2 regions of the Mycobacterium sp. NGS40 genome follow, and region 2 is predicted to be linked to the other one. Evidence: riboswitches for the same ligand, from Rfam matches in the RefSeq annotation. Region 2 holds a riboswitch; the other holds the start of a gene.
What was found. A riboswitch is a leader RNA that binds a small molecule or an ion and turns the genes downstream of it on or off. The one in region 2 is predicted to bind cobalamin.
Positions count from the first base shown of each region.

Region 1 (14,353 bases), on a different contig from region 2:
GCTAGACCCCGAGGCTGCGCCCGACGATCTCCTTCATGATCTCGGTTGTGCCGCCGTAGATCGTCTGCACCCGGGCATCGAGATAGGAACGAGCAACCGAGTATTCGCGCATGTAGCCATAGCCTCCGTGCAGCTGCAGACACCGGTCGATCAGATGCACCTGCTTTTCGGTGGAGTACCACTTGGCCATCGCGGCCTGCTCTGCCGTCAGCTTCTTGTCCAGGTGCAGCCGCAGGAACTCGTCGACCATGATGCGCACCACGGTTGCCTCGGTCGCCAGCTCGGCCAGCACGAAACGGCTGTTCTGGAAACTGCCGATCGGCTTGCCAAAGGCCTTGCGCTCCTTGGTGTATTGCAGCGTCTGTTCGAGCACCTGCTCCATCGCCGCGGCGGCCATGACCGCGATGTTGATCCGCTCCTGCGGCAGGTTCTGCATCAAGTAGATGAAGCCCTTGCCCTCCTCACCGAGCAGGTTTTCGACGGGAACCTTGACGTCGGTGAACGACAGCTCCGCCGTGTCCTGGGCGTCGAGGCCGATCTTGTCCAGATGGCGGCCGCGCTCAAAGCCTTCCATGCCGCGTTCGACGGCGAGCAGCGAAAAGCCTTGTGAGCCCTTGTCCGGATCAGTCTGCGCGACGACGATCACCAGGTCGGAGTTGATTCCGTTGGTGATGAACGTCTTTGCGCCGTTGAGCACGTAGTGATCGCCCTGTTTGACCGCGCGGGTCTTGATGCCCTGCAGGTCGCTGCCCGTGCCCGGTTCGGTCATCGCGATTGCGGTGATCATTTCGCCGGTGCAGAACTTCGGCAACCAGCGTTGCTTCTGCTCGTCGTTGGTCAGCTCCAGCAAATACGGCGCGATGATGTCGTTGTGCAGTCCGAAGCCAATTCCGCTGTATCGCCCGGCGGTCGTTTCCTCGGTGATGATCGTGTTGTACCGGAAGTCGGCATTGCCGCCGCCGCCGTACTCTTCGGGCACCGCCATGCCCAGGAATCCCTGCTTGCCGGCCTCGAGCCAGACGCCGCGGTCGACGATTTTCGCCTTCTCCCACTCGTCGTGGTACGGCGCCACATGGCGCTCGAGGAAGGCCCGGTAGGACTCGCGGAACAGATCGTGTTCGGGTTCAAACAGTGTGCGCTGGTACTTGATTGCACTGCCCATGGATAACCTCCGGCCGCCGGGAACTCTGCCGCCCAACATATACCAACCAGACGGTTGGTAGGCAGCCGCCCAGGTCTAGCCCTGGGGAGTCGAACCGTTGGCCGTGGCGAATTGACGCAGGCTCGCGGCCAGCGCCACCGGAACCCGGGCCTTGATCCGCGTGCCAAAGGAGTCGTGCTCCTCTTCCTCGATGCGGCCGTCGGCGTGCACCCGGGCCACCAGATCGCCGCGGTCGTAGGGAATCACCACGTCGACGGCGGCGTCGATGGGGGCGGCCAGTTCGGCCATCCGCCGGCGCAGCTCGTCGATGCCCTCGCCGGTGCGCGCGGAGACGAACACCGCACCCGGCAGCCCGTGCCGCAGCTTGGCCAGCATCAGGTCGCTCGCGGCGTCGATCTTGTTCACCACCAACAACTCCGGCGGCGGCTCCCCCTGGTGGTCGGAGACCACTTCGGAGATCACCTGGCGCACCGCGTTGATCTGGGCGACCGGGTTGACGTCGGAACCGTCCACGACGTGCACCAACAGATCGGCGTCGACGACCTCCTCGAGCGTCGAACGGAATGCCTCGACCAGCTGGGTGGGCAGGTGCCGCACGAACCCGACGGTGTCGGTGAGCACGAGCGGACGGCCGTCGGGGAACTCGGCACGCCGGGTGGTGGGCTCCAGGGTGGCGAACAACGCGTCCTGCACCAGCACGCCGGCCCCGGTGAGCGCGTTGAGGAGGCTGGACTTGCCGGCGTTGGTGTACCCGACGATCGCGACGGACGGCATATCGCTGTGCACGCGGCGACTGCGTTGGGTGTCGCGGGCCTGCTTCATGTCCTTGATCTCGCGGCGCAGCTTGGACATTCGCTCGCGGATGCGGCGCCGGTCGGTCTCGATCTTGGTCTCTCCGGGACCACGCAGCCCCACCCCGCCGCCGCTGCCGCCGGCGCGACCACCGGCCTGCCGGGACATCGACTCACCCCAGCCGCGCAGCCGCGGCAGCATGTACTCCATCTGCGCCAGCGACACCTGCGCCTTGCCTTCGCGGCTGGTGGCGTGCTGAGCGAAGATGTCGAGAATCAGCGCGGTGCGATCGATGACCTTGACCTTGACGGCCTTTTCCAGGGCGGTCAGCTGCGCCGGGGATAGTTCACCGTCGCAGATCACGGTGTCGGCGCCGGTGGCCACGACCACGTCGCGCAACTCCTGGGCCTTGCCCGAGCCGATGTAGGTCGACGGGTCGGGCTTGTCGCGGCGCTGGATCAGCCCCTCGAGCACCTGCGAGCCGGCGGTTTCGGCCAGCGCCGCCAGCTCGGCCAGGCTCGCCTGGTTGTCGGCCGCGCTGCCCTCGGTCCACACCCCCACCAGCACGACGCGTTCCAGCCGCAGCTGTCGGTATTCGACCTCGGAGATGTCGGCGAGTTCGGTCGACAGCCCGGCGACGCGGCGCAGGGCCGAGCGGTCTTCGAGGGCGAGTTCACCGACGCTGGGCTCGGACGCGGGATGGTCGGCCGGCGGATCGGGGTACGGCAGTTCGGGATGTGTCATAGGCAATTAGCAATAGTGCACGCCAATTCCGCGGCGTGCATCCGAATTATTGGGCGTTCCACCAGTCCTCGCTCACTAGGCCACGGGCCAGCAGCACCGACGGCCCGCGCAGGAAGCTGGTGGCGTCGGTGATGGTGACGACGACGTCGCCCCCGGGTACCCGGACGGTCAGGGTGCCGGTGTCGGACCCGGCGTCCGCGAGCGCGGCCACCGCGGCCGCGACGGTTCCGGTTCCGCACGAACGGGTTTCGCCGACCCCGCGCTCATGGACCCGCATCCGCACCACGCCCTCGACAGCCGCGGTGAGTACTTCGACGTTGACGCCTTCGGGGAACTGCGCCCGGTCGAACTGCACCGGCGCGGCGACATCCAGCGCGGCGAGCGCGTCGCTACTCAGCTGCGGGTCGACGCACGCCAGGTGCGGATTGCCCACGTCGATCGCCAACCCGCTCAAGCGCCGGCCGCCGACTACGGCTTCAAAGGCCGGTCCCCCGCTGCCCATCCGGTTGGCCTTACCCATGTCGACGGTGACGTCGGCGCTGGTGGCGTCGACGTGGTGCATGGTGACCATCCGCGGCCCCGCCAGCGATCCGACGACGAACTCGTCGCGGGTCTCCAGGCCGCTGGCACGCAGGTAGTGGGCGAACACCCGCACGCCGTTGCCGCACATCTGCGCGGTCGACCCGTCGGCGTTGCGATAGTCCATGTACCAGTCGTCCGCGCCGACACCGTCGGGCAGCCGATTGAGCACGCCGACTTCCACGGCCGCACCCGCGGTGGTGATCCGCAGCACGCCGTCGGCGCCCAGCCCGCGGCGGCGGTCGCACAGCGCGGCCACCCCGGCCAGGGTGAGCGACAGCTCGGCGTCGAGGTCGGGCAGCAGCACGAAGTCGTTCTGGGTGCCGTGGCCCTTGGCGAAGATCACCTGTTCAGGGTACGTGCCGCCACGCCCGCAAGGTGTCGGCGACGACCCGGGCGCGGTCGGACCCGGTCGCGGCGCCCACGTCGACCCAGTGCACGCGGTGATCACGGCGAAACCACGACCGTTGCCGTCGCACGTAGCGGCGGGTGCCCACGAACGTCAGCTCCTGCGCGTCGCGCAGCGCCGCGGGGTCGTCGGTATCGAGCGCGGCAAGGACCTGCGCGTAACCCAGCGCGCGTGACGCGGTGACGCCGTCGCGCAGGCCCTCGAGGAGCAGCGCACGCACCTCGTCGACCAGACCCTCGGCGAACATGGTGTCGGTGCGTCGGGCTAATCTCTCGTCGAGAATCGTTGTGTCACAATCTAATCCGACGATAATGCTGCCCCAGCGAGGAGCGCCGATGCGGGGCGCGGACGCCGCGAACGGCCGGCCGGTGAGCTCGACAACCTCGAGAGCGCGCACCGTGCGGCGGCTATCGGTGGGCAGGATCGCCGCGGCGGCGGCCGGGTCGCGGCGGCCCAGCTCGGCGTGCAGCGCGCCCACGCCGACCTCGGCGAGCCGTTGTTCCCAGCGGGCCCGCACCGCGGGATCGGTGGCCGGAAACGTCCAGTCGTCCAGCAGCGACTGGACGTAGAGCATCGAACCGCCGACGATGACCGGCACCGCGCCGCGGGCCGCGATCGCCTCGATATCCGCGGCGGCGGCTCGCTGATAGCGGGCGACGGTCGCGGTCTGGGTGACGTTCAGGACGTCGAGCTGGTGATGCGGGATGCCGCGACGTTCGTCGACGGGCAGCTTGGCGGTCCCGATGTCCATGCCGCGGTAGAACTGCATGGCATCGGCGTTGACGATCTCGGCGCTCACCTCGCCGCTGAGTTGCTCGACGACGTCGAGGGCCAGCTGCGACTTGCCGGTCCCGGTGGGCCCGATGATCGCCAGTGGTCTCATGCGTCGACCCTCCCCCGCAAGCGGGAGGTGCCCCCACGCGCCCGGCGGGCCGCCGAGCTTGCGATCGCCGCGGGCCTCACGGCTGCCAGGCTCCGGCGAAGTACCCCACACCGTAGGGCGCTCCCCGGTACAGCTCCTTGGCCGAACGTGGCCCCGGCTCGGTCAGCCCGGCCAGCACCTGGAATGCGACCCGCCCCAGGATCTGTTCCGGCAGCCCGGCCAGCGCGGCGATGTCACCGCTGGCCAACGCGTCGTCCAGGGCCCGCTGGGCATCGGGGCTCGCGGGGTCGAAGGCGCCCGGCGCACCCGCGGTCAGGGTGTTCGCGCCATCGGCGACGACCAGCACGCCGAGCGGATCGGACGCCCGGTCGATCTCGGCCCGCAACCGCCGACCCATCTTCAGCGCGGTGTCGGCGTCGTGATCGCCGCGATAGACGCGAACCTGCGCGTCGGCCTCGGGACGGACCTGGCCACGCAGCCAGCCGGCAATCAGCGCACAGAGCGGGAAGTCGGCCACCGCATCGGTCGGCCCGGCGGCCCGCGCCGACAGGCGGACGCGCACATCGGCGCCGTAGCCGCCAAAACTGCCGATCCCGTCGGGTCCCACCACATCGTCGGTGTCGGCCGTGCCGATCACGACCCACCGCGGCGGCAACAGCGCTGCCCCCGCCAGCACCGCCGTCGCCAGGTCGGCCAGTTCGGCGGCCGCCGCGCCGGCGAGCTCGGGAACAAGCAGCGGCGTGGCGGGAACGATCGCAATGGCGCTCAGCACGACATCAAACTAATCGACGCCCAGTACACCGACCGTCAGCTGCGGCACTCCGCCTCGGCGAGGCGCACCTCGCCCGATCGGCGCAGCGCTTTTTTCGCCAGCTTCTCCGCGAAGCTGCTCGACATGGTCGCCGCCTCACCGCGGGCCAGGGCCACGGTCGCGACCACCACCACCACGACGCCGACGGCGAGCACCACCTTCGCGGTCCCGTTGCAGTCGAGGTATTCACCGAGCACGGCCATGCCGAGGATCGACCCGACGACCGGCTTGGCCACCACGGACGTCGGCAGCGAGGCGGTCAGCGAGCCGGCGCGGAAGGACGACTGCTGGAAGATCATCCCCGCGAGGGCAGCCGCTATCCACGCGTAGAACTCGGGCGCGGTCAACAGCGCACCGACACCGTCTCCGACGATCACCACCACGGCCTTCGTCAGGACCGCGAACAGCGCCAGCGACGACCCGGCGACGATGGCCAGCAGTACGGCGGCGACCGAGCCGGGCCACTTGCGCGCACCCCACACGCAGAACACCAGCGCGGGGCCCATCACCAGGGCCACCACCAGCCAGGTTTGCACCGAACCGCGCGAGGCGCCGGGGTCCGGATCGCCGACGACGACCACCACCGCCAACGCGGCGGCCAGCAGCAGCGCCCAGGTCCATTCCCAGCGGGTGACCGCACGCCGGGTCATGCGCGCGTAGATCGGCAGCGCGAACAGCAGGGCCGTCACCTGCAGCGACGTGACCAGCATGACGGAGCCCAGTGTCAGGGCGGCGGCCTGCAGGGCGTAGTTCGCGATGGCTCCGCCGGCCCCCAGCCACCACTTGCCGTCGCGCACCGACATCCGGAAGAGCTCGAGGTGGCCCACCGGCTTGTCGGTGATCTCCTGTGCTGAACGCTGACGGACGACATTGCCCAGTGCTGACGCGAACGCGGCGAGCAGGGCGAGAAGAACCGCGATATCCGTCTTCTCCATCTGCGACCTCCTCCCCGGCACCCGGCCACGTGGGCCATCATTCGCGACGGGTATTCACTACCCGTTTCGGAGCCGTTTCCGTCGTGTGAGCGTTCAGATTGCCCGCGCCACTGCGGAAGAAACGGCCCTGCGCAATAAGTAGTTCACGAACCTATGTAGAGCCTGTGGCAAGGCTGTGGCCGGCTGGTGACGCCCGACAGGACCGACGAACCGGCCCCCATGGTGTCACAGCCCGGCGATCGCCCCCCGCCCCGGCTTGCGCGGGGATGACGATCCCGGTCGCGCAACCGCAGGCGAAATCCGCCGCCGCGGGGACCCCACCCCTGGCTATCTTGACGCGCCCCCTCCAGCCCCACAAGTACCAACAACACCAATTGTCACTACCACGGTACCGGGTGCCGCTTGCCCGCCCTACGGCCCCGGCAACGGTGGAATCGAACCGTTACCCGTTTGCTGGTCGCGACGCACCGCGCCGAACTCAGCGGGGGCAACGCGGCGATGTCCACCTTGGCCAGGTGCGGTTTCTCTCCGAAGTCGAGCGCCGTTCACCGGAAAAATGCTGGGTGCACCGGCTGTTTCACAGAGGCTGTCAAGGCGGTGACGATCAGGTTGCGGCATACGGTCCGCCAAGCTGCTTGAATACTGGTGGAATCGGTGACGGAGCAGCTGTCGAGCGCAGCACGTCTCCCGACCGTAAAGGTGCCGCTACGCGCGGCAGGTGCGCGGGACAGCGAGCGCGCGAAAGGGTGCAAGAGATGGTGACGAGCGCATGACCGATGACGAGCCCCGCTCCAGCGACGCGCCCAAACCGGCACCACGTCCTGGACCGCGACCGGGTCCCCGCCCGGGGCCGACACCGCGACCCAGCGCCCACCCGGTCGTGTTGCCACCGGCCGGCAATCCGCATCAGTACGGACGCGTCGACGACGACGGGACGGTCTGGCTGGTCAGCTCGGCCGGCGAACGCATCATCGGCTCCTGGCAGGCCGGCGACCGTGAGGCCGCATTCGCCCACTTCGGCAGGCGATTCGAGGACCTGAGCACCGAGGTCACGCTGATGGAGGAACGGCTGGCCTCCGGAAGCGGCGATGCCCGCAAGATCAAGGCCAACGCGGCCGCGCTGGCCGAGACGTTGCCGACGGCCTCGGTGCTGGGCGACATCGACGCGCTCGCCGGCCGGCTGACCATTCTGGTGGAGAACGCCGAGGCGTCGGTCGCCGCCGAACGCTCCCGCCGCGACGAGCATCGAGCCGCGCAGACCGCCCGCAAGGAGGCGCTGGCCGCCGAGGCCGAGGATCTGGCCGCCAACTCGACGCACTGGAAGGTCGCCGGGGACCGGATGCGCGAGATTCTCGATGAGTGGAAGACGATCACCGGACTGGATCGCAAGGTCGACGACGCGCTGTGGAAGCGCTATTCGGCCGCGCGCGAAGCGTTCAACCGGAGGCGGGGCTCGCACTTCGCCGAGTTGGACCGCGAGCGTGCGGGCGTGCGGCAATCCAAGGAGCGGCTGTGCGAGCGAGCCGAGGAGCTGTCCGATTCGACGGACTGGGCCGCGACGAGCGCCGAATTCCGCAAGCTGCTGACCGAGTGGAAATCGGCGGGACGCGCGACCCGTGAGATCGACGACGCACTGTGGAAGCGCTTCAAGGCTGCCCAGGATGCCTTCTTCTCCGCCCGCAATGCCGTGACAGCGGAGAAGGATCAGGAGTTCCGTGCCAACGCCACCGCCAAGGAGGCGCTGCTGGCCGAGGCCGAGAAGATCGACACCAGCAACCACGAAGCGGCCCGGGCGGCATTGCGGTCGATCGCCGACAAGTGGGACGCGATCGGCAAGGTGCCCCGGGAACGGTCAGCCGACCTGGAGCGGCGGCTGCGTGCCGTCGAGAAGAAGGTCCGCGACGCCGGCGAATCGAATCGGTCTGACCCCGAAGCGCAGGCACGCGCCGAGCAGTTCGCCACCCGCGCCGAGCATTACGAGCAGCAGGCCCGCAAGGCGGCCGCGGCCGGCCGGACCAAGGAAGCCGAAGAGGCACAAGCCAACGCCGAACAATGGCGGCAGTGGGCGCAAGCGGCCGCCGAGGCGCTGACCCGCAGGTCCTAGCGCCCGGCCGCCTGGTCCGGCGGTGCCTGGACGTCGGGACCGTCGGGGACGTCCGGGTCGCCCAGGCTCTCCAGCAGCGTCCTGGACTGTTGCTCGGCGCTGATCCGGCGCCGCTGCTCCTCGGCCGTGAGCTGCACGACCGTGCGCGACCACACCACGCGGGCCCAGTGGAACGTCAACAGGATCACCGTGATCCACGCGACCCACAGCCCGATCCCCGGACCGGGATGACCGGCGGCCGCGGTCTGGCGCGACCACACCGCCAACAGCCCGGTCGCGCTGGCTATCGACGAGCCCGCCAGTGCGATCCAGGCCAGCGCCCAGCGGCGGGTCAGCAATGCCAGCATCGAGAACCCGACACCGAAAACCAATGTGAACCAGAGGAATACCTTGGACGGCAGCGACAATGCGGCCGCACCGGCGCCGTGGCTGCTGAACAGTACATCCCAGCCGCGGACCTGGCCGGTATGCGGCAAGATGAACGACCCGAGCAGCACGAACACCAGGATGGCGACGATCAATGCCCTTGGGCCGGGGTCGATTTCGCGTGCAACTCGGCGTTCTGCGGCCTCGATCTCGGCGCGCAGCGCATCAAAGTCCGTGTGTTCTTTCGTCATCGGGCACATCCCTGAGTTTCGACTGTTTGCATTGCCGGCCCCATGCCGGGCATGCCCAAACCGACGCCGCTCGGGCGCCGTCCGGCGGCGTGCGCGTCACCGGCCCGGGTGCGGCGGTGGGTCAGGATGCCGGCGTCGGCGATCAGGTGGTGCGGCGCGGCCTCGGTGACCGCCGTGGTGATGATGTCTCCGGGGCGCACCGGGGTGTCGGCAGTGAAGTGCACCAGCCGGCCGTCGCGCGCGCGCCCGGTCATGCGGGCGGTGCGCGCATCCTTGCGGCCTTCGCCGGTCGCGACCAGCAATTCGACCTGCTGGCCGATCAGTTCGCGGTTGCCCTCCAGTGAAATTTGCTCCTGTAGTTCGATCAGCCGCATATAGCGTTCCTGCACAACGTCTTTCGGCAGCTGCCGAAATTCGGCGGCGGGTGTTCCGGGCCGTTTTGAGTACTGGAAGGTGAACGCGGCCGCGAACCGGGCCTGGCGCACGACGTCGAGAGTGGCCGCGAAGTCCTCCTCGGTTTCGCCGGGGAATCCGACGATCAGGTCGGTGGTGATGGCCGCGTGTGGCATCGCCGTCCGCACGCGGTCGATGATGCCGAGGTAGCGCTCGGCGCGATACGAGCGCCGCATCGCCCGCAGCATCCGGTCCGACCCCGACTGCAACGGCATGTGCAGTGCCGGGCACACGTTGGGCGTCTGGGCCATTGCATCGATGACGTCGTCGGTGAACTCGGCCGGGTGCGGGGAGGTGAACCGTACGCGTTCCAGTCCGTCGATGTCCCCGCAGGCCCGCAGCAGCTCGGCGAAGGCGCCGCGGTTGCGGGGCACAGCGGCATCGGCGAACGAGACACCGTATGCGTTGACGTTCTGCCCGAGCAGCGTGACTTCCAGCACGCCATCGGCCACCAACGATCGCACTTCGGCGAGAATGTCGGCCGGGCTGCGGTCCACCTCCTTGCCGCGCAGCGACGGGACGATGCAGAACGTGCAGCTGTTGTTGCAGCCGACGGAGATGGAAACCCAAGCAGCATAGGCGGATTCGCGGGCGCTCGGCAGCGACGATGGAAATTCCTGCAGCGCCTCGACGATCTCCACCTGGGCGACCTTGTTATGCCGGGCCCGCTCCAACAGGGTGGGCAGCGACCCGATGTTGTGCGTGCCGAAGACCACATCGACCCAGGGCGCCTTGCGCAGCAGTGAGTCTCGGTCTTTCTGGGCCAGGCAGCCACCGACGGCGATCTGGAAGTCGGGGTTGTCGCGTTTGCGCGGGGCGAGGTGGCTGATGTTGCCGTACAGCTTGTTGTCGGCGTTTTCGCGCACCGCGCAGGTGTTGAAGACCACCACATCGGCGTCGGCGCCCTCGTCGGCACGCTGGTAACCGGCGGCCTCGAGCAGACCCGCCAACCGCTCGGAGTCATGGACGTTCATCTGGCAGCCGTAGGTGCGCACCTGGTAGGTGCGCGCCCCCGAGACATCTCGGGCCACGGTCGAAGTCACGGGGCCATGGTACGGCGACCGGGCCCTATGCCATGAACCCCCAGCTAGACGCGGCGGCGTTCCCGCTCGGCGTTCAACTCGGCGAGGACAACTTCGCAGGCCAGGTTCTGGCCATAGCCGCGGCGAGCCAGCATGCCCACCAGCCGGCGGGTGATCCGCGCGTCGTCCCCGCTCAGCGTTTCCCGCCGCAGCTTGGCCCGCACCAGTTCTTCGGCCCGGCTTCGCTCGGCACCGGCGTCGATCCCGGCCAGTGCGGTGTTGATGACCTCTTTGTCGACGCCCTTGGTGTGCAGCTCGGCGGCCAACGCGCGCCTGCTTTTCCCCGCGTGAGCGTGCCGGGACCGCACCCATTGCTCGGCGAAGTCCCGGTCGTCCACCAGCCCGACGGCGGCGAGCCGGTCGAGCACCCGCGCACTGACGTCACCGGGATATCCCCGTTTGGCTAGCTGGCCGGACAATTCGGCCCGGGTGCGCGACCTCGCGGTGAGCAGGCGCAGGCACAGCGCCCGCGCCTGCTCCTCGCGGGCCGGCTCAGAAATCGACGGGGGCGGGGAGGACGTCGTCATCGGTCAGCACCGCGCCAATGCCCAATTTTTCCTTGATCTTCTTCTCGATCTCGTTGGCGATATCGCCGTTCTCCACCAGGAAGTTGCGGACGTTCTCCTTGCCCTGGCCGAGCTGCTCGCCCTCATAGGTGAACCAGGAACCGGACTTGCGGATGAAGCCCTGATCCACACCCATGTCGATCAGCGACCCCTCCCTGCTGATGCCGCGGCCGTAAAGGATGTCGAACTCGGCCTGCTTGAACGGGGGCGACACCTTGTTCTTGACGACCTTGACCCGGGTGCGGTTACCGACCGCATCGGTGCCGTCCTTGAGTGTCTCGATCCGGCGCACATCCAGGCGCACCGACGCGTAGAACTTCAAAGCCTTTCCACCCGTGGTGGTTTCGGGGCTGCCGAACATCACCCCGATCTTCTCGCGGAGCTGGTTGATGAAGATCGCGGTGGTCCCCGAATTGTTCAGTGCGCCAGTCATTTTCCGCAGCGCCTGGCTCATCAGCCGGGCCTGCAGCCCGACGTGGCTGTCACCCATCTCGCCCTCGAGTTCCGCGCGCGGCACCAATGCGGCCACCGAGTCGATGACCAGAATGTCCAGGGCGCCGGAGCGGATCAGCATGTCGGCGATCTCGAGGGCCTGCTCACCGGTGTCAGGCTGGCTGACCAGCAAGGAATCAGTGTCGACGCCGAGTTTCCTGGCGTAATCCGGGTCCAGGGCGTGCTCGGCGTCGATGAACGCCGCGACACCCCCGGCGGCCTGGGCATTGGCCACCGCGTGCAGGGCGACGGTCGTCTTACCCGAAGATTCCGGGCCGTAGATCTCCACGACCCGGCCGCGTGGCAGGCCGCCGATGCCCAGGGCCACGTCCAATGCGATGGATCCGGTCGGAATGACCGAGATCGGCTGACGCTGCTCGTCGCCGAGACGCATCACCGAGCCTTTGCCGTAGCTCTTCTCGATCTGGGCCATCGCCAGTTCGAGAGCCTTCTCACGGTCGGGCGCTTGCGCCATGGTGCTCTCCTATAGTCGGTGTTCTTCTGACCGGTATCGGTCGGTTGGCCGTGACACTAGAGATGGCCACCGACAAGTCGTCTTCTTCGAGTGATCCCCACAGTAGACGAACACCTGTTCGATTCAAGTTCGACACGCCGTGGCGGCCGCGTGTGGCAATATCGGCTACCGACAGTGCGCCGACGGGCCTGCATGACGAGGAAACCGGTGCGAATCCGGTGCGGTCCCGCCACTGTGATCGGGCACATTGCGACCCGAGAGCCAGATACTCACCGCCGGCGCTTCCTCACGAGACGCTGGGGCGGATCTCCCCAGAGAGGCTGGTTGCGCACGCATGGATATCTCCGGTGAGCTTGCCGAAATATCTTCCTATAAAGGGTTTTTCGCATTGACCGTGGGCGGCGGCGCCGCAGGATGGCACCCGGTCCGCCAGGACTACGCCGACGGCTTTGCGGGTTTGATCGACACCACCGCCCAGCGATACCACACGACAGACCCGCGGATCGGCGCCTCCCTGGTCCACCTCGGCCACGCCACCCGGCTGTGGTCACCGGCGCTGGCCTGCGCGTTGGCCCACGGCGTCGTCCCGGACCTGCAGCACCTGGAACGTGCCGACGACGGGGCCCAGCTGCGCCTGCCCGAGCCCATCGGAGAGCCGGTCGAGGACAGCGCGGCCGAGTTGTATCGCCTTGTGGTGCAACACCATATGCAGCCGTTCGCGGCCGGCCTGCGGGTAAAACTGGCGCCCGCCCTGCTGGCGGGCAACATCGCGTCCGCACTCGTCGGCGCATCGCGGGCGCTGCTCGCGGCCCGACCGGACCTGCGGGCACGGATCGTCGAGATCACCGCGTCCCTGCTCGACACCGGCGTGCTGTCCGGATCCGGCACCATCACCGGCTCACACCTGGGCTTCAGGCGCGACAGCTGCTGCCTGTTCTATCGCCTGCCCGGGCGATCGGTCTGCGGCGACTGCGTGTTTCGCCAGGCGCCGCGCTCGACCCGGCGTTGAGTGTGCGCTGGCGACGGCCAGTGTGCGCACAGGGCGCCGTAGCCGCACACTCGACGGGAGGCCCGGCGAGCGAAAAGCTCACCATTGCTCGCGGGGCACGTCGAAGTCGGCGCACAATGCCCGCCAGACGTCGCGGGGTTCGATGCCGTCCTCGATCGCCTGGGCGGCGGTCCGGCCGTCGAAACCCGGCAGCACGTGATCTACCAGAACCGATGCGCCGTAGGCAGCACCGAATCGCAGCACCACCCGCTCGTTGAACTCCGTCAGCCGCACGCCAGCCAACATACCGAGCCCGGCTACTTCGCGAGCGCCAGCGCTTGGTGGCACACCCGAACCGGGTCGGCGACGCGGTGGATACCGGAGGCGGCGGTGCGTGCGGCATCGCGGTAGCCCGGCGTGGACAACACGTCGTTGACCGCGTCGGCCAGGGCATCGGCGGTCAGTGGCCGAATCAGTCGCGCGCTCCCCTGCCGCTGCACCCGGTTGGCGATCTCCCACTGATCCCCGCCGCCGGGAACCACCACCAGCGGTACCCCGGCCAGCAGCGTCTTGGCGACCATGCCGTGGCCGCCGCCGCAGATCACGACGTCGGCGTGGGAGAGCAGCTCGTCCTGACGACCCAGCCCCACGACCGCCCACGGCGGCACCGTCAGGTCCGGTCCGTTCAACCGCGACACCAGCAGGCGCGAGCCCGCCGGCAACGTCTCCCCCGGCGTCAGGCACCCCAGCGCGACTTCGGCCAGCCCCTCGGTCCCGATCAAGGCCGTCGACGGCGCGATGACGATCACCGGCCCGGACTCGGCCGGCACCTCGAGGATGCGATCGGTCGGCTCGAAGTGCAGCGGCCCGACGACCACGGCCTCGGCCGGCCAGTCCGGACGGGACACCTCGAGTGCGGGCAGCGTGGCGATCAGCCGTCGCAGCGGACCGGGATCGCGCGCCGGCAATCCGATCTCGGTGCGCGCCATCTCGCGCTGCTGCAGACCCGTGCGCACCGAGCGCGCCGTCAGCGCCCGCATCGCGGCGTCGCGCAACCGGCCGCGAATGCCGGTACCCGGCGCCAGCCCGCTGCCGATCGGCGGCAACCCGCGAGACGGCAGGTACAGCGGGTGCGGGTTCAGCTCGATCCACGGGATCCCGAGCAGCTCGGCGGCCATGCCGCCGCCGGCGGTGATGACGTCGGACACCACCAGGTCGGGCGCCAGCTCGCGCAGGGCCGGAACATTGAGCACCGCCATTC
Region 1 is NZ_JCALDG010000017.1:12,696-27,048, forward strand. It holds gene AC5Y5O_RS23055 (acyl-CoA dehydrogenase family protein) at 2-1,162, opposite strand; gene hflX (GTPase HflX) at 1,238-2,698, opposite strand; gene dapF (diaminopimelate epimerase) at 2,745-3,623, opposite strand; gene miaA (tRNA (adenosine(37)-N6)-dimethylallyltransferase MiaA) at 3,628-4,569, opposite strand; gene AC5Y5O_RS23075 (class III extradiol ring-cleavage dioxygenase family protein) at 4,646-5,341, opposite strand; gene AC5Y5O_RS23080 (DMT family transporter) at 5,377-6,315, opposite strand; gene AC5Y5O_RS23085 (DUF349 domain-containing protein) at 7,085-8,419, shown strand; gene AC5Y5O_RS23090 (Rv2732c family membrane protein) at 8,416-9,036, opposite strand; gene miaB (tRNA (N6-isopentenyl adenosine(37)-C2)-methylthiotransferase MiaB) at 9,033-10,532, opposite strand; gene recX (recombination regulator RecX) at 10,577-11,098, opposite strand; gene recA (recombinase RecA) at 11,064-12,104, opposite strand; cobalamin riboswitch at 12,260-12,395, shown strand; gene AC5Y5O_RS23110 ((2Fe-2S)-binding protein) at 12,439-13,113, shown strand; gene AC5Y5O_RS23115 (DUF3046 domain-containing protein) at 13,192-13,386, opposite strand; gene AC5Y5O_RS23120 (glycosyltransferase) at 13,410-14,353, opposite strand, start outside.
Region 1: another riboswitch for cobalamin. It lies ahead of AC5Y5O_RS23110 ((2Fe-2S)-binding protein); the one in region 2 lies ahead of metE (5-methyltetrahydropteroyltriglutamate--homocysteine S-methyltransferase).

Region 2 (14,353 bases):
CGCTTCCAGGTCGGCCGTGGCGTCGTGCAGGCGCCGCTGCAGATTGACCAGCGTCTGGCCGACCTCCGGCATGCGCGCGACGAGCTCCTCGATTTGGCCGGCCGTCGCGGGTCCTGCGGCGAAGATCTCGCGCAGATCCGCGACCAGCCGGGCATCGGACTCGGGTGCGAAGTACTGATTCGGCAAGTCGAATCGCTCGGTAAGCGTCAGCAGCACCGGTACCGTGATCGGGCGCTGGTCGTTTTCCAGCTGGTTGACGTAACTGGTCGACAATCCGAGGGCGCGCGCCAGCGCTACTTGAGTCAGCCCCTGCTCCTCGCGCAGCCGGCGTAGCCGCGCACCCGCGAACGTCTTCGCCACCTACAACAGGGTACGCCCACCGCCTTTCACAAAATTCGCAAAATCGCCGGGGTCGGGACGCAAAATTACGCTCTTTTAGGGGATTTACCGCGTTTCTTCGGCTGCGTACTGTGCGATTTATGCGCATCCACGACGTGCGAACCCGGCGTAGCGCCGACGACTTCCCCCGCCGCGAGCACCTGGCTTTCAAGATTGCCGAGGTCGCGGCGGACCCGGTCGCCGTGCCCGCGGAGACCGCGGAGATGGTCATCAACCGCATCATCGACAACGCTGCCGTCAGCGCCGCCTCGGTGATCCGCCGGCCGGTGGCCACCGCTCGGGCCCAGGCGCTGGCGCATCCGGTCCAGCGCGGGGCGCGCGTGTTCGGCGTGACGGGCGCTTATTCGACCGAGTGGGCGGCCTGGGCCAACGCCGTCGCGGTGCGCGAGCTGGACTTCCATGACACGTTCTTGGCCGCGGACTACTCCCATCCCGGCGACAACATTGCGCCGCTCGTTGCCGTCGCTCAGCAGCTCGATGTGCGGGGCGCCGACCTGATCCGCGGTTTGGCCACCGCCTACGAGATCCAGATCGACCTGGTCAAGGGAATCTGCTTGCACGAACACAAGATCGACCACGTCGCGCATCTGGGTCCGTCGGTGGCCGCGGGGATCGGGACGATGCTGCGGCTGGACACCGAGACCATCTATCAGGCGGTCGGGCAAGCGCTGCACCTGACCACGGCCACCCGGCAATCCCGCAAGGGCCTGATCTCCAGCTGGAAAGCCTTCGCGCCGGCGTTCGCGGCGAAGGTGGCCATCGAGGCCGTCGACCGCGCGATGCGTGGGGAAGGCGCCCCGGCGCCCATCTGGGAAGGCGAGGACGGGGTGATCGCCTGGCTGCTGGGCGGTCCCGACCACACCTATCAGGTGCCGCTGCCGGAACCGGGTCAAGCCAAGCGCGCGATTCTGGACAGCTACACCAAGGAGCATTCCGCGGAGTACCAGAGCCAGGCGCCGATCGACCTGGCCCGCCGGCTGCGTGACCGAGTCGGCGATCTCGAGCAGGTCGCGACGATCGTGCTGCACACCAGCCACCACACCCACTACGTGATCGGCACCGGCTCGGGTGACCCGCAGAAGTTCGATCCGGACGCCTCCCGGGAGACGCTGGATCACTCGCTGCCCTACATCTTCGCGGTCGCACTGCAGGACGGCAGCTGGCACCACGAGCGTTCATACGCTCCCGAGCGAGCCCACCGGCCCGACACCGTCGAGCTGTGGCACAAGATCTCCACCGTCGAGGATCCGCAGTGGACTCGTCGGTACCACTCGAACGACCCGGCCGACAAGGCTTTTGGGGCGCGCGCGGAGGTGACGCTGAAGAGCGGAGAGGTGATCTGCGATGAATTGGCGGTGGCCGATGCCCATCCGCTGGGGGCCCGGCCGTTCGCGCGCGAGCAGTACGTCCGCAAGTTCACCGAGCTCGCCGACGATGTCGTGGAACCCGCTGAGCAGCAACGGTTCTTGTCTGCCGTCGACTCCCTCGCCGATCTGAAGGGCGGCGCGCTGGGGGCGCTGAACGTGGTGGTCGATTCGCGGGTGCTGGACAAGGCGCCGGTGATTCCGTCGGGGATCTTCCGATGATCGACTCCTCGTCCAGTGCCGCCGACAAGCGCGTGGCAATGCGCGCGAGCCTGGAAAGTGGCCGGCTGCAGCGGCTTCCGGGTGCCTTCTCGCCGCTGGTGGCCAAGGCGGTCGCCGAGGCGGGCTTCGAAGGTGTGTACGTGTCGGGTGCCGCGCTGGCGGCCGATCTCGGGTTGCCGGACATCGGCCTGACGACGCTGACCGAGGTGGCGGGCCGGGGCTCGCAGATCGCCGCCGCCGTCAACCTGCCGACGCTGATCGACGCGGACACCGGATTCGGCGCGCCGCTGAACGCCGCGCGCACGGTGACGGTCCTGGAGGACGCCGGACTGGCCGCATGCCACCTCGAGGATCAGGTCAACCCGAAGCGTTGCGGCCATCTGGACGGCAAGGCCGTCGTCGCGGCCCAGGACATGGTAAAACGCTTGCGCGCAGCGGTATCCGCGCGGCGCGACCCCAACTTCGTCATCTGCGCTCGCACCGATGCTGTTGGCATTGAGGGTCTGCCCGCCGCGATCGACCGTGCGCGTGCTTACGCCGACGCCGGCGCGGACATGATCTTCACCGAAGCGCTGACCGAGGTGGCGCAGTTCGAGGCCTTCCGTGCCGCGGTCGACGTTCCGTTGCTGGCCAACATGACCGAATTCGGCAAGTCGCCGCTGCTGAGCGCACGCCAACTGGCCGACCTCGGCTACAACGTCGTCATCTACCCGGTCACCACGTTGCGGCTGGCGATGTTCGCCGTCGAAGCGGGCCTGCGTGAAATTGGTTCTTCGGGAACGCAATTCGATCTGCTGGATCGCATGCAACACCGCAGCCGGCTGTACTCGCTGCTGAGTTACGAGGACTACAACGAATTCGACACCGATACTTACAATTTCAGCTTTGAAGGGAACCAGCCATGACCGCGCCGACCGCTGACATCAAGAAGGGCCTCGCCGGTGTGGTGGTGGACACCACCGCCATCTCGAAAGTGGTGCCGGAGACCAATTCGCTGACTTATCGCGGATATCCGGTCCAGGATTTGGCCGCGCACTGCAGTTTCGAGCAAGTCGCATTCCTGCTCTGGCGCGGCGAGCTGCCCACCGACGCGGAGCTGGCGCTGTTCAGCCAGCGCGAACGCGCCAGCCGCCGGCTCGACCGCTCGATGCTGTCGCTGCTGACCAAGCTGCCCGACAATTGTCATCCGATGGATGTGGTACGCACCGCCATCAGCTTTTTGGGTGCCGAGGACCCCGAGGAGGACGACGACTCTGCGAACCGGGCCAAGGCGCTGTGCATGCTCGCGGTGTTGCCGACCATCGTCGCGGTGGACATGCGGCGCCGGCGCGGGTTGGCGCCGATCCCGCCGCACAGCGCGCTGGGCTACACCGAGAACTTCCTGCAGATGTGTTTCGGCGAGGTGCCCGAGCCGGCGGTCGTGCAGGCCTTCGAGCAGTCGATGATCCTCTACGCCGAACACGGCTTCAACGCCTCGACGTTTGCCGCGCGGGTGGTGACGTCGACGCAGTCGGACATCTACAGCGCGGTCACCGGGGCCATCGGTGCGCTCAAGGGTGCGCTGCACGGTGGTGCCAACGAGGCGGTGATGCACGACATGATCGAGATCGGCGAGCCGGGCAACGCGCGGGAGTGGTTGCGCGGCAAGCTCGCCCGCAAGGAGAAGGTCATGGGCTTCGGGCACCGGGTCTACAAGAACGGTGACTCCCGGGTGCCGACGATGAAGGAGGCGTTGAACCGCGTCGCCGCGACGCGCCCGCACTCTGGTGGACAGCGCTGGCTGGACATTTACAACGTCCTGGAAGCCGAGATGTTCGGCGCCACTGCCATCTTGCCCAATCTCGACTTCCCGACCGGCCCGGCGTACTACCTGATGGGATTCGATATCGCCTGCTTCACGCCGATCTTCGTGATGAGCAGGATCACCGGGTGGACGGCTCACATCATGGAGCAGGCCGCGTCGAACTCCTTGATCCGCCCGTTGAGTGCGTACTCGGGACGCGAGCAGCGGGCACTGGCCCACAGGTGAGCGCCTAGTCCGTCGGCCCGCCGTATTGCCAGACCAGGCTGTGGTCGCCGGTCATGGTCGGGTTGCACCACATCGTCCGGCCGTTGGCGTCCTGCGTGGTGGAGTGCAACACCGTGCACGAATCTCCCGCTGCGGGGACCTGACCGCAAGCGACGCCGACGCCGAGTGCTGCGGCCAGCACGCTCGCCAGCGCCGCGGCCGGTATCAGGAACCGAAGTCTGCTCATGACGGACATCTCCTAAGCAGGTGCCAAGCCATCACGCTAACCGCCGGAGAACCCGGGGGCAAAGGATGTCATCCGCGATCCGCAACACGGTCGGCAGGTTCTAGGGTGTGAAACCATGGGATTTCTCCGACCCGAACTGCCGCAGGTCGACATCGACGAGTGGAGCAAGCTGTCCCGCAGCGAAAAGATCCGCCCGATGGCCCGACATTGGGCCGAGGTCGGGTTCGGCACGCCGGTCGTTCTGCATCTGTTCTACGTCGGCAAGATCTTGCTTTACATCCTGTTCGCGTGGTTGTTGGCCGTGCCGACCACTCGCGGGTTGGCGTTCACCGACGTCATGTCGTGGTACGCCGAGCCGATCGTGTTCGAGAAGGTCGTGCTGTACACGATGCTCTTCGAGGTGATCGGGCTGGGCTGTGGCTTCGGGCCGCTGAACAACCGGTTCAACCCGCCGCTGGGCTCGATCCTGTATTGGCTGCGGCCCGACACCATCCGGTTGCCGCCGTGGCCCCAGCGCATCCCCGGGACCAAGGGCACCGCCCGCACGCTGGTCGACAACGCGCTGTACGGCCTGTTCTTGCTGGTGACCTTCCTGACGTTGTTCGCCGACGGCACCGGCCCGATACCGGAGCTGGGCACCCAGATCGGGGTGATTCGCCCGTGGCGGATCGTGCTGATCCTGGTGCTTCTCGGGATCCTGGGACTGCGCGACAAGGTGATCTTTTTGGCCGCCCGCGGTGAGGTATACGCGACGCTGTCGGTGACGTTCCTGTTCGGCGGTGTCGACATGATCGTCGCCGCCAAGCTGGTGTTCATGGTGATCTGGGTCGGCGCCGCCACCTCCAAGCTGAACAAGCACTTTCCGTTCGTGATGTCGACGATGATGTCCAACAACCCGGTGTTCCGGCCCCGGTTCATCAAGCGGATGTTCTTCGAGAAGTTCCCCGACGATCTGCGGCCCGGACGGTTGTCGCGCGTATTCGCCCACGTGAGCACCTTCGTCGAGATGTGTGTGCCCATCGCGCTATTCGTCGGGCACGGCGGCTGGTGGACCGCGGTCCCCGCAGCGATCATGGTGATCTTCCACTTCGGCATCCTGTCGGCGATCCCGATGGGCGTGCCGCTGGAGTGGAACGTGTTCATGATCTTCGGCGTCTTCGCGCTGTTCGTCGGCCACACTCACACCGGACTGACCGACCTGAAAAACCCTGTCCTGGTTGGGCTTTTCATCGCGTTCATCGCCTCAATCGTGATCGCGGGCAACCTGTTTCCGCGCAAGATCTCGTTCCTGCCCGGCATGCGCTATTACGCCGGCAACTGGGACACCACGCTGTGGTGCATCAAGGCATCGGCGGACAAGAAAATCAACCACAACATCGTCTCGATCGCCAGCATGCCCGCGGCCCAGCTGGAGAAGGTGTACGGCAAGGAACGCGCCCAGATCCCGATGTATCTCGGATATGCGTTCCGCGCCATGAACACTCACGGCCGGGCGTTGTTCACCCTGGCGCACCGGGCGATGGCCGGTCAGAACGAAGACGACTATGTGATCACCGACGGGGAGCGGATCTGCAGCACCGCGATCGGATGGAATTTCGGCGACGGCCACATGCACAACGAACAGCTGATCGCCGCGATGCAGCAGCGCTGCGGCTTTCTGCCCGGTGAGGTGCGGGTGGTGCTGCTCGACGCCCAGCCGATCCACAAGCAGACGCAGGCCTACCGGCTGGTGGACGCCGCGACGGGCGAATTCGAACGCGGCATAGTCAAAGTCGCGGACATGGTCACCCGGCAGCCCTGGGACGACCAGGTGCCGGTCCAGGTGCTGTCCGGGTCCGAGCGGGAGACAGAGGCGGACGAAGAGCCCGAAGAGCCCTCAGAAAGTGAAAGTTCGCGAGCGTAACGCCACGGCGAGATTTCGCTCGGTAACTCGCCGTGGCGTTACGCTCGGCGAGTCTTAGACTCCCGCGCGCACTTCCTGCGCCGCGGCGACCATGTTCTGCAGCGACGCGGTTACCTCGTCGGTGTTGCGCGTTTTGAGGCCGCAGTCGGGGTTGACCCACAGCCGCTCCGCGGGCAGAGCCTGCAGCGCGGCCCGCAGCGACTCAGCCATTTCGCCGGAGCTGGGCACCCGCGGCGAGTGGATGTCGTAGACGCCCGGGCCCACGCTGTTGGCGAAGCCGACCGCGTTGAGATCGTCGAGCACCTCCATGTGCGAGCGCGCTGCCTCGATGGACGTGACATCGGCATCCAGGTCGGCGATCGCGCCGATCACCTCGCCGAACTCCGAGTAGCACAGGTGGGTGTGGATCTGAGTCGAGTCGGCGACGCCCGAGGTGGCTAACCGGAAAGACCCGACGGCCCAACGCAAGTAGTCCTCCTGATCGGCCCGGCGCAGCGGCAGCAGCTCACGCAGTGCGGGCTCGTCGACCTGGATGACCGCGATGCCGGCGGACTCCAGATCCACCGTCTCGTCGCGGATCGCCAGTGCCACCTGGTTGGCGGTGTCGGCCAGCGGCTGGTCGTCACGGACGAACGACCACGCCAGGATCGTCACCGGGCCGGTCAGCATGCCCTTGACCGGCTTGTCGGTCAGGGACTGCGCGTATTTCGCCCACTCCACCGTCATCGGCTGCCGGCGGATTACGTCGCCATAGAGCACCGGCGGCCGCACGCAGCGGCTGCCGTAGGACTGCACCCAGCCGTTCTTGGTGGCGAAGAAGCCGTCCAGCTGCTCGGCGAAGTACTGCACCATGTCGTTGCGCTCGGGCTCACCGTGCACCAACACGTCGAGGCCGAGCTGCTCCTGCAGCGCGATGACGTCAGAAATCTCCTGTTTCATCCGCCGGTCGTACTCGGCCTCGTCGATCTCACCGGCGACCAGCGCGGCGCGCGCCTTGCGAATCTCGACGGTCTGCGGAAACGACCCGATCGTGGTGGTCGGCAGCGGCGGCAGGTGCAGCCGCTCGTCCTGGCTGACCCGCCGTTGTGCGGCGTCGCCGCGGTGGGTACCGGTCGCGACGATCTCTTCGATGCGGGCCCGGACCCGGTCGTTGTGCAGCCGCGGATCCTTCTTGCGGGAGGCGACGGCGGCGTTGGATGCCTCGATCTGCGCGGCGACGGCGTCGCGGCCCAGATGCAGCGCACGGGACAGCGTCACCACCTCGGCCACCTTCTCCTGCCCGAATGCCAGCCAGCTGCGCAGCGCGTCGTCCAGGCCGGTCTCCGGCTCCAGCGAATACGGCACGTGCAGCGTGGAGCATGACGTCGACACCGCGATGTTGGCGGCCGAACCCAGCAGCGATGCCAGTTTGCTCAGTGCCGCTTGCAAGTCGGTCCGCCAGATGTTGCGTCCGTCGACGATGCCGGCCACCAGGGTCTTGTCGGCCAGCTCGGGCACTGCGGCGATCGCCGTGTCGGCGCCGTACACCAGGTCGACGCCGATCGCCTCGACGGGCGTGCGGGCCAACGCTGCGAGCGACTCGCCGGGGTCACCGAAGTAGGTGGCGACGTAGATGGCGGGCCGGTTGCTCACCTTGCCTAGCGCGTTGTAGACCGCTTCGGCAAGCGCGGGGGCGTCGGGCGAGATGTCGGTGACCAGCGCCGGCTCGTCGATCTGTACCCATTGCGCGCCTCCAACAGACGGGTCGGCGAGCAGGCTCAGCAGCTCGGAGTAGATTCCCACCAGCTCCTGCAAGCGCTCGATCGGCGCGCCGCCACCGTTGACGCCCTTGCTCAGCAACAGAAACGTGATCGGACCTATGACGACCGGGCGGGCCGGAATCCCTTGCCCGAGAGCTTCTTTCAGCTCAGAGAGCACCTTGTCCGGGTTCAGCGTGAACTTCGTCGCGGGTTCGATCTCGGGAACGATGTAGTGGTAGTTGGTGTCGAACCACTTGGTCATCTCCAACGGCGCGACATCGGCGTTGCCGCGGGCGGCGGCGAAGTAGCGGTCCAGGTCGTCGGGAACCTGTGCGGCCCGGGCCGGCAACGCGCCCAGCATGACCGCGGTGTCGAGCATTTGGTCGTAATAGGAGAAGGTGTTCACCGGCACCGAGTCCAAACCGGCTTCGGTCAGGGCCGTCCAGGTGTCGCGGCGCAGGGTGGCGGCGACTTCTTCGAGTTCCGCGCGGCTGGTTCGGCCTTTCCAATAGCCCTCGGTCGCGCGCTTGAGTTCGCGTTTCGGGCCGATGCGCGGAGAACCGACGACGGTTGCGGTAAATGGTTGGGAGGTCACGATATTCGTCCTTCAATCGACGTGGTGGTCACCGCCGGCGGACGTACAGCCACTCCAACAGCGGTTAGCACCTCTTTTTCTTGAAGCACTAACCACCAACGGCTGCAGCCTAACGCCCATTCCACGAGGCGATGAGCCGCCGGACGCGGCGCGCCCGGCACAGCTGGCAGGTCTCCGGACTCGCAGGCGCGCACCCACTGGTGCTCCTAGTGGCCGTCGCTTCCCAGTCGTGAGACCAGTGCCTAGGTGACGGCGGTCGTTCCTGCATACCGTTGCGGGACAGTCCCGGATTCCCACCGGGTTCCCTCTCACGAAGCATGGCTAACGTTGCTTCGCTCGATGCCCGCGCCTTGCGGCGCACGCAAACCAGTTGCGAGATGAAGTTTAGTCAGCCCGCCAATGCCTCGGCGACCGGGACGTCTCCGTTGTTGAATTCGATGGTCCGCCGGATCGTCGAATCGTCGGAAAGCGCGGCGGCCACGACGAGCGCGACATCGGCACGGGATACCTCACCCGTGCCCTCTTCGCCGACAGTAATGCGCCCGGTCGCTTCGTCCAGCGTCAGCCGGCCGGGACCGAGCACCGTCCAGTCCAACTGGCTGGCCCGCAGGTGCTCGTCCGCGGCGGCCTTGGCCTCCGCGTAGGCGAAGAATGGATCATCCTGCGGTACACCATGATCCGGACCCGCACCGAAGTAAGACACCATCACAAACCGCGGGACGCCCGCCTGGCCGGCGGCATCGATCACCCGGATCGCGGCGTCCCGGTCGACGGCAAAGGTACGCGCCGGATTGCCGCCGCCCGCGCCGGCCGAGAAGACGACCGCGTCGTGTCCGGCCATCTGCTCGGCCAGCGCGTTGGTGTCCAGCTGCTCGATGTCGGCAACCACCGGTTCGGCGCCGGTGGCGGCGACATCGTCGGAGTGGTCGGGATTGCGGAAGACGGAGGTCACTTGCTCGCCTCGTTCGCTCAGGATGCGAGCCAGCTGCAGTGCCACCTTGCCGTGTCCGCCGAAGACGATGATGCGTGCCATGCTTCGACGGTACCGACGTCAGGTCCGATGGTGGCGACCCGACTACGCCCTATGGTGGCGCCCCTAGAGCTTGATCTTGCCCATGATGATGTCGATGATCGGCTTACCCGGCGCGTAGGCACCGGTCATGGAGGCCATCGTGTGTCCGGAGTCGACCAGCAGGGTGATACCGCTGACGCCGCAGGCGGCCTCGCTGTTGAGGAACGCCATCACGTCGCCCATCTGCTCGGGCGTGTGCACCTTGGCGCCGGTCTCGTCGCGGTAGTCCTGGGCGAAGGACAGCCACAGGTCCGCGTTGGCCTGGGCCAGGGGCGTGTCGGTCGGCCCGGGGCAGATCGCGTTGATGCGAATTCCCTTCTTCGCCAGCGGGTAGCCCTGGGTGGCCACGTAGGTGTTGATCACCTTCTTGCTGGTTCCGTAGTGGTTGATCCCGTCGGCCTCGTGCGCCTGGCACCACGCCTCGGCCGCGGCGAAGTCCGGTGTCTCGAGGAATTCCAGCATCAGGTCCAGGTCGTTCTCCCAGCCCATGCCGGCGACCGAGGAGATGAAGCAGATGGCCGAACCGTTGGGAAGCTGGTTCTTCTCGAGCAGGCGGTCGATCAGGTGGCGGTGGCCGATGAAGTTGATCTTCATCAGGTCGATCGTGCCGTCGGCGACGCCGGCCGCGGAGAACACCGCGTGGATGGGACCCGTGATCTGGTCGAGAGCGGAGTCGATCGAGGCGGGGTCGCGCAGGTCGACCTGCACGGACTGGGCAACGTCGTAGTCCACGGGCGCGTAATCCAGCACGATGACCTCGGCACCGAGCTCGGCGGCTGACTTGGCCGCCGCGGCGCCCATGCCGGTGGCGCCCCCGACCACGAGAGCGCGCTTGCCGTCGTAGCGCAACCGATCGACAATGGTCATGGAAATCCCCTTCTCGGATAATGCCAACGCGGTTCTAACTGCTCAACTGTATGGGTAACAGTTATTTGGTTCAATACCGGGGCCGTATTGAGTTGGCCGGTCTTACTTGCCCCGGACGGCGGCGCCGCGCAAAACGGTGTCACGGATGTGCACCAGCGCCGGTCGCTTTCCGATCTCGCGCAGAATGTTCTCCGGAATCCACTGCAGGCTGATGACGCAGCGCGCCAGCATCGCGGTCGACGGGGCGTCGATGCCGATCTCGCCGGAGCGGATGCCTTCGGAGAGCAGCGATTTCATCTGCCGTAGCCGGGTGGGATACGACCAGCCGGGATTGGCGGTCGGTGGTGTTTGCCGCATCCACGCCAGCTGAATGCGGAATTCGTCGGAAAAGCGATCCAGAGCATTGACGTTGATCCAGCTCAACGCGTCCAGCTTCTCGATGAGGGAGGAATCCGAGCGCAGCACGCTGACCCAGCCGGCCTCGACCTTCTGACCGAACGACATCATGATCGAGTCGAGAAGTTCGTCCTTGGAGCCGATCACCCGATACACCGTGCCGGTACCAAGTCCCGCCGCCGATGCGATGTCGCGGATCGTGGTGGCTTCATAACCCTTGCGGCCGAACTCGGTTCGTGCCACGGCGCGGACATGGGCGGCCTTGTCGCTGGGATCGGCGTCGATGTCGTCGGCCCACGATTCGATGACGGCGCTGGCCGCCGAAAATGCATTGGACCGATCCAACGCCGCATCGGTGGGCGGCCGGGCGGCCAAGCCCCGCAGGATGATTCGGCACAGCAGCTCCGCCACCTGGTCGGGGGGAGAGTTATGCCGCATGACGTCCAGCCCGACCTGCAGCATGGTCTGGCAGATACGGTCGGCCAGCGTGGGCAGATCGATGTCCGGCTTGATGTAGCCGCTCCACCTGCCGGCGCGCAGTGTTTGCACCATCGCCGCTTGCACCGCGACGGACTGATTTCGGGTCAGGTTCATCAATTCGGGGTCCGCGCTCGGTCCCTCGTAGAACGACATCTGCAGCGCGGCGCGATGATGCACGGCGCAGTTGGCTACCGCCGATCCCAGCTCGATGATTTTGTCGGCGGGCGGTCGCGAATCGGGTTCGTCCAGTCGCGCCTGGGCCCGCTCCCCGATGCGGTGCAGATCGTCCTGATAGCGCCGGATCAGCTCGATGAGGATCGCTTCTTTGGATTCGAAATGGTGATACAGGCTTCCAGGCAGAATTCCCGCCGCGTCGGCGATCTCCTGCAACGACGTCCGCAATCCCGAGGATGCGATCAAAGATGCGGCGGTCTGCAGGATCTCGGTGCGGCGCGTCCCGGAATCGTCCGGCTGATCCAGGCGATCGGTGGCCGCCCGCTTTCCCTTAGCCAAGGGTTCGGCTTTGGCCATGGCTAACGGTGCATATGTTGAGAGGACTGCGACCGGGCCGCGCTGCGCATTCGTCCTCCTGCCGAACCAAATCGTTGTTAAAGGCTATCAGATTGGCCGTCGGGAACCGGCTCAAATGCGCTGCTAACAGCGGTGACCCACCCAGTCTAAGGCCCTAGAGCCCGGGACCGTCCCAACTGTCCACCGCGATCACCTCGGCGAGGGGGCGCCGCGGGGCGGGGGAGAAGGTCTGCCCGGCCCGCAACCGGCCTACGGGCAGCAGGGCGCCCTGGACGAAGGTCGGCGGAATCCCGAGCAGTTCGGACACCTCGTGTTCGTGGTGCAGGTGCAGGGTTGTCACGCAGGTGCCGTAGCCGCGGGTGTGCAACGCGAGCTGAAAATTCCACACCGCGGGGAAGATCGAGCCGTACAGGGTGGCCAGGTGAAACGACTCGTCGCCGTCGATGCGCGGCAAGTAGGGCTCATAGCTTGGGATTACCAGCAGCGGCACCTTCGCCATGTTCTCGACCAGCCACTCCGTCGACGACATGAGCCGGCTTTCGGGCGTCCCGGCCGGCAGCAGGTCGGCGAGCAGTTGGCCGCCGACTCGTTTCAGATATGCGTCGCGGTACAACTCGGCGATCTGCTGCCGCTTCGCCGGGTCGGCGACCACCAGCCAGCGCCAGGCCTGCGAGTTAGAGCCGTTGGCCGCCTGCAGGCCGATGCGCAGGGATTCGCGAATACACTCGAGGTCGACGGGCGCGTCGAGGTCAAGCGTCTTGCGTGCGGAGCGGGTGGCGGTCAGCAGGTATTCGATCTCCATCAGGTGCTCCTGTTCGCAAGGCGCGCACCGAGTTCGGTGAGATACCGGTCGGATCCGCCGAGAAGTGCGCTCCAGCTCAGCAGTCGCTTGAGGTACAGGTGCGCATCGTGTTCCCAGGTGTAGCCGATGCCGCCGAACACCTGGATCGCGGTGTCGCCGACGGTGGCCAGTCGTCCGGCGAATGCTTTGGCCCGAAGGGCGGCGAGATGGCGTTCGTCGGATCCAAGCGCGTCGGCGGCCCACAGCGCGTGCACCACACCACTGCGGGCCAGTTCGACGGTCTCGTACATATCGACGCACAAGTGCTGGACCGCCTGAAACGACCCGATGACCTGACCGAATTGCTTTCTGACTTTTGCGTATTCGACGGCGAGGTCCATCACGGCCCGCGCGGCACCCAGCGCGTCGGCGGCCGTGGCGATCAGCAGGTCGTCGATCACCGCCGCCACGTCGTCGGGTGTGGCTGTGGCCAGCCGTTGCCCTGGTGTGTTGTCGAGCCGGACGCGAAACTGTTTGCGGGTCTGGTCGATACCGCGCTCGGGTTGCACGGCAAAGCCGGGGGAGTCGGTGCGCACGGCGAAAAGACCTGTGCCGCTTGATCTTTCGGACAGAACCAGCACGACGTCGGCCGCCGCGGCGTCGGACACACCGCCGAGTTCGCCGCGCAGCAGTCCGTCGTCGTCCGCCGCGACGTTCGCGAAGTCCAGGAAGCTGACCGTGGCGATGATCGTTCCGTCGGCGATTCCGGCCAGAATCGTTGCGGCAGCGTCGTTGTCGCACAGCCGGGTCAGGGTGCGCGGCGCGGCGACGGCCGTCGACAGCCAGGGCCCCGGGTGCAGGGCGGCGCCCAGCTCTTCGGCCACGACGCCGGCCTCGACCATCGTCATCCCGGCGCCGCCGTGTTCCTCCGGCACCAACAGGCCGGTGGTACCGAGGTCGGCCAGGCCGCGCCAGACCGCGTCGTCGACACCGGCCGGATCGTCGAGCAACTCGCGCACGTGACCCGAAATCGGTGCCTTGTCAGCAAGAAAGCGCCGGGTGGTGTCGCGCAGCGCGACCTGTTCGTCGGTGAGTTCGAGGTTCATTTGCGCGGCAATCCCAATACGCGTTGGGCGGTGATGTTCTTGTTGATCTGGCTCGTTCCGCCGGCGATGGTCAGCGAGCGTGAGGTGAGACGGTAGTTCGCCCACGCGGCGTTGGTGCCGCGGGTACCCAGCACGTCGAAGGCCAGTGCGGCCATGTCCTGCCCGATCTCACCCCACACCGTCTTGGCGAGGCTGGCCGATCCGACCGCTGTTATTTCTGACCCGCCGTGCAGCGTCGCCGAGATGGACCGCTGGCAGAGCACCTCGAGATACTTGATGCGCAGCCCGATTTCGCCGAGGCGCCTCAGCGTCACGGGGTCGTCGAGTCCGTCGCTGTGCGCGGCGATGTCGTCCACGAGGTCTTCGAGCCGGACCTGCATCTCGGCGTACAGCCGTGCGGCGCCGGCGCGTTCGTGACTGAGCGTGGTGGTGGCCACCTGCCAACCGCCGTTGAGCGGCCCGAGCAACGCGTCGGCCGGCACCCGCACGTCGTGAAAGAACACTTCGGCGAAATCCGTGTCGCCGTTGAGCGTGACCAGCGGACGGACCTCGATGCCGGGCAGCTTCATGTCGAGGATCAGGCAGGAGATGCCCTGGTGCTTGGGGACATCGGGATCGGTGCGCACATACAGCTGGCACCAGT
Region 2 is NZ_JCALDG010000012.1:29,130-43,482, forward strand. It holds gene AC5Y5O_RS18930 (short-chain fatty acyl-CoA regulator family protein) at 1-360, opposite strand, end outside; gene prpD (2-methylcitrate dehydratase PrpD) at 480-1,985, shown strand; gene prpB (methylisocitrate lyase) at 1,982-2,890, shown strand; gene AC5Y5O_RS18945 (bifunctional 2-methylcitrate synthase/citrate synthase) at 2,887-4,014, shown strand; gene AC5Y5O_RS18950 (hypothetical protein) at 4,019-4,240, opposite strand; gene AC5Y5O_RS18955 (DUF3556 domain-containing protein) at 4,356-6,143, shown strand; gene metE (5-methyltetrahydropteroyltriglutamate--homocysteine S-methyltransferase) at 6,198-8,477, opposite strand; cobalamin riboswitch at 8,626-8,863, opposite strand; gene AC5Y5O_RS18965 (SDR family oxidoreductase) at 8,866-9,510, opposite strand; gene AC5Y5O_RS18970 (SDR family oxidoreductase) at 9,574-10,416, opposite strand; gene AC5Y5O_RS18975 (TetR/AcrR family transcriptional regulator) at 10,519-11,823, opposite strand; gene AC5Y5O_RS18980 (nitroreductase family protein) at 11,978-12,625, opposite strand; gene AC5Y5O_RS18985 (acyl-CoA dehydrogenase family protein) at 12,625-13,710, opposite strand; gene AC5Y5O_RS18990 (acyl-CoA dehydrogenase family protein) at 13,707-14,353, opposite strand, start outside.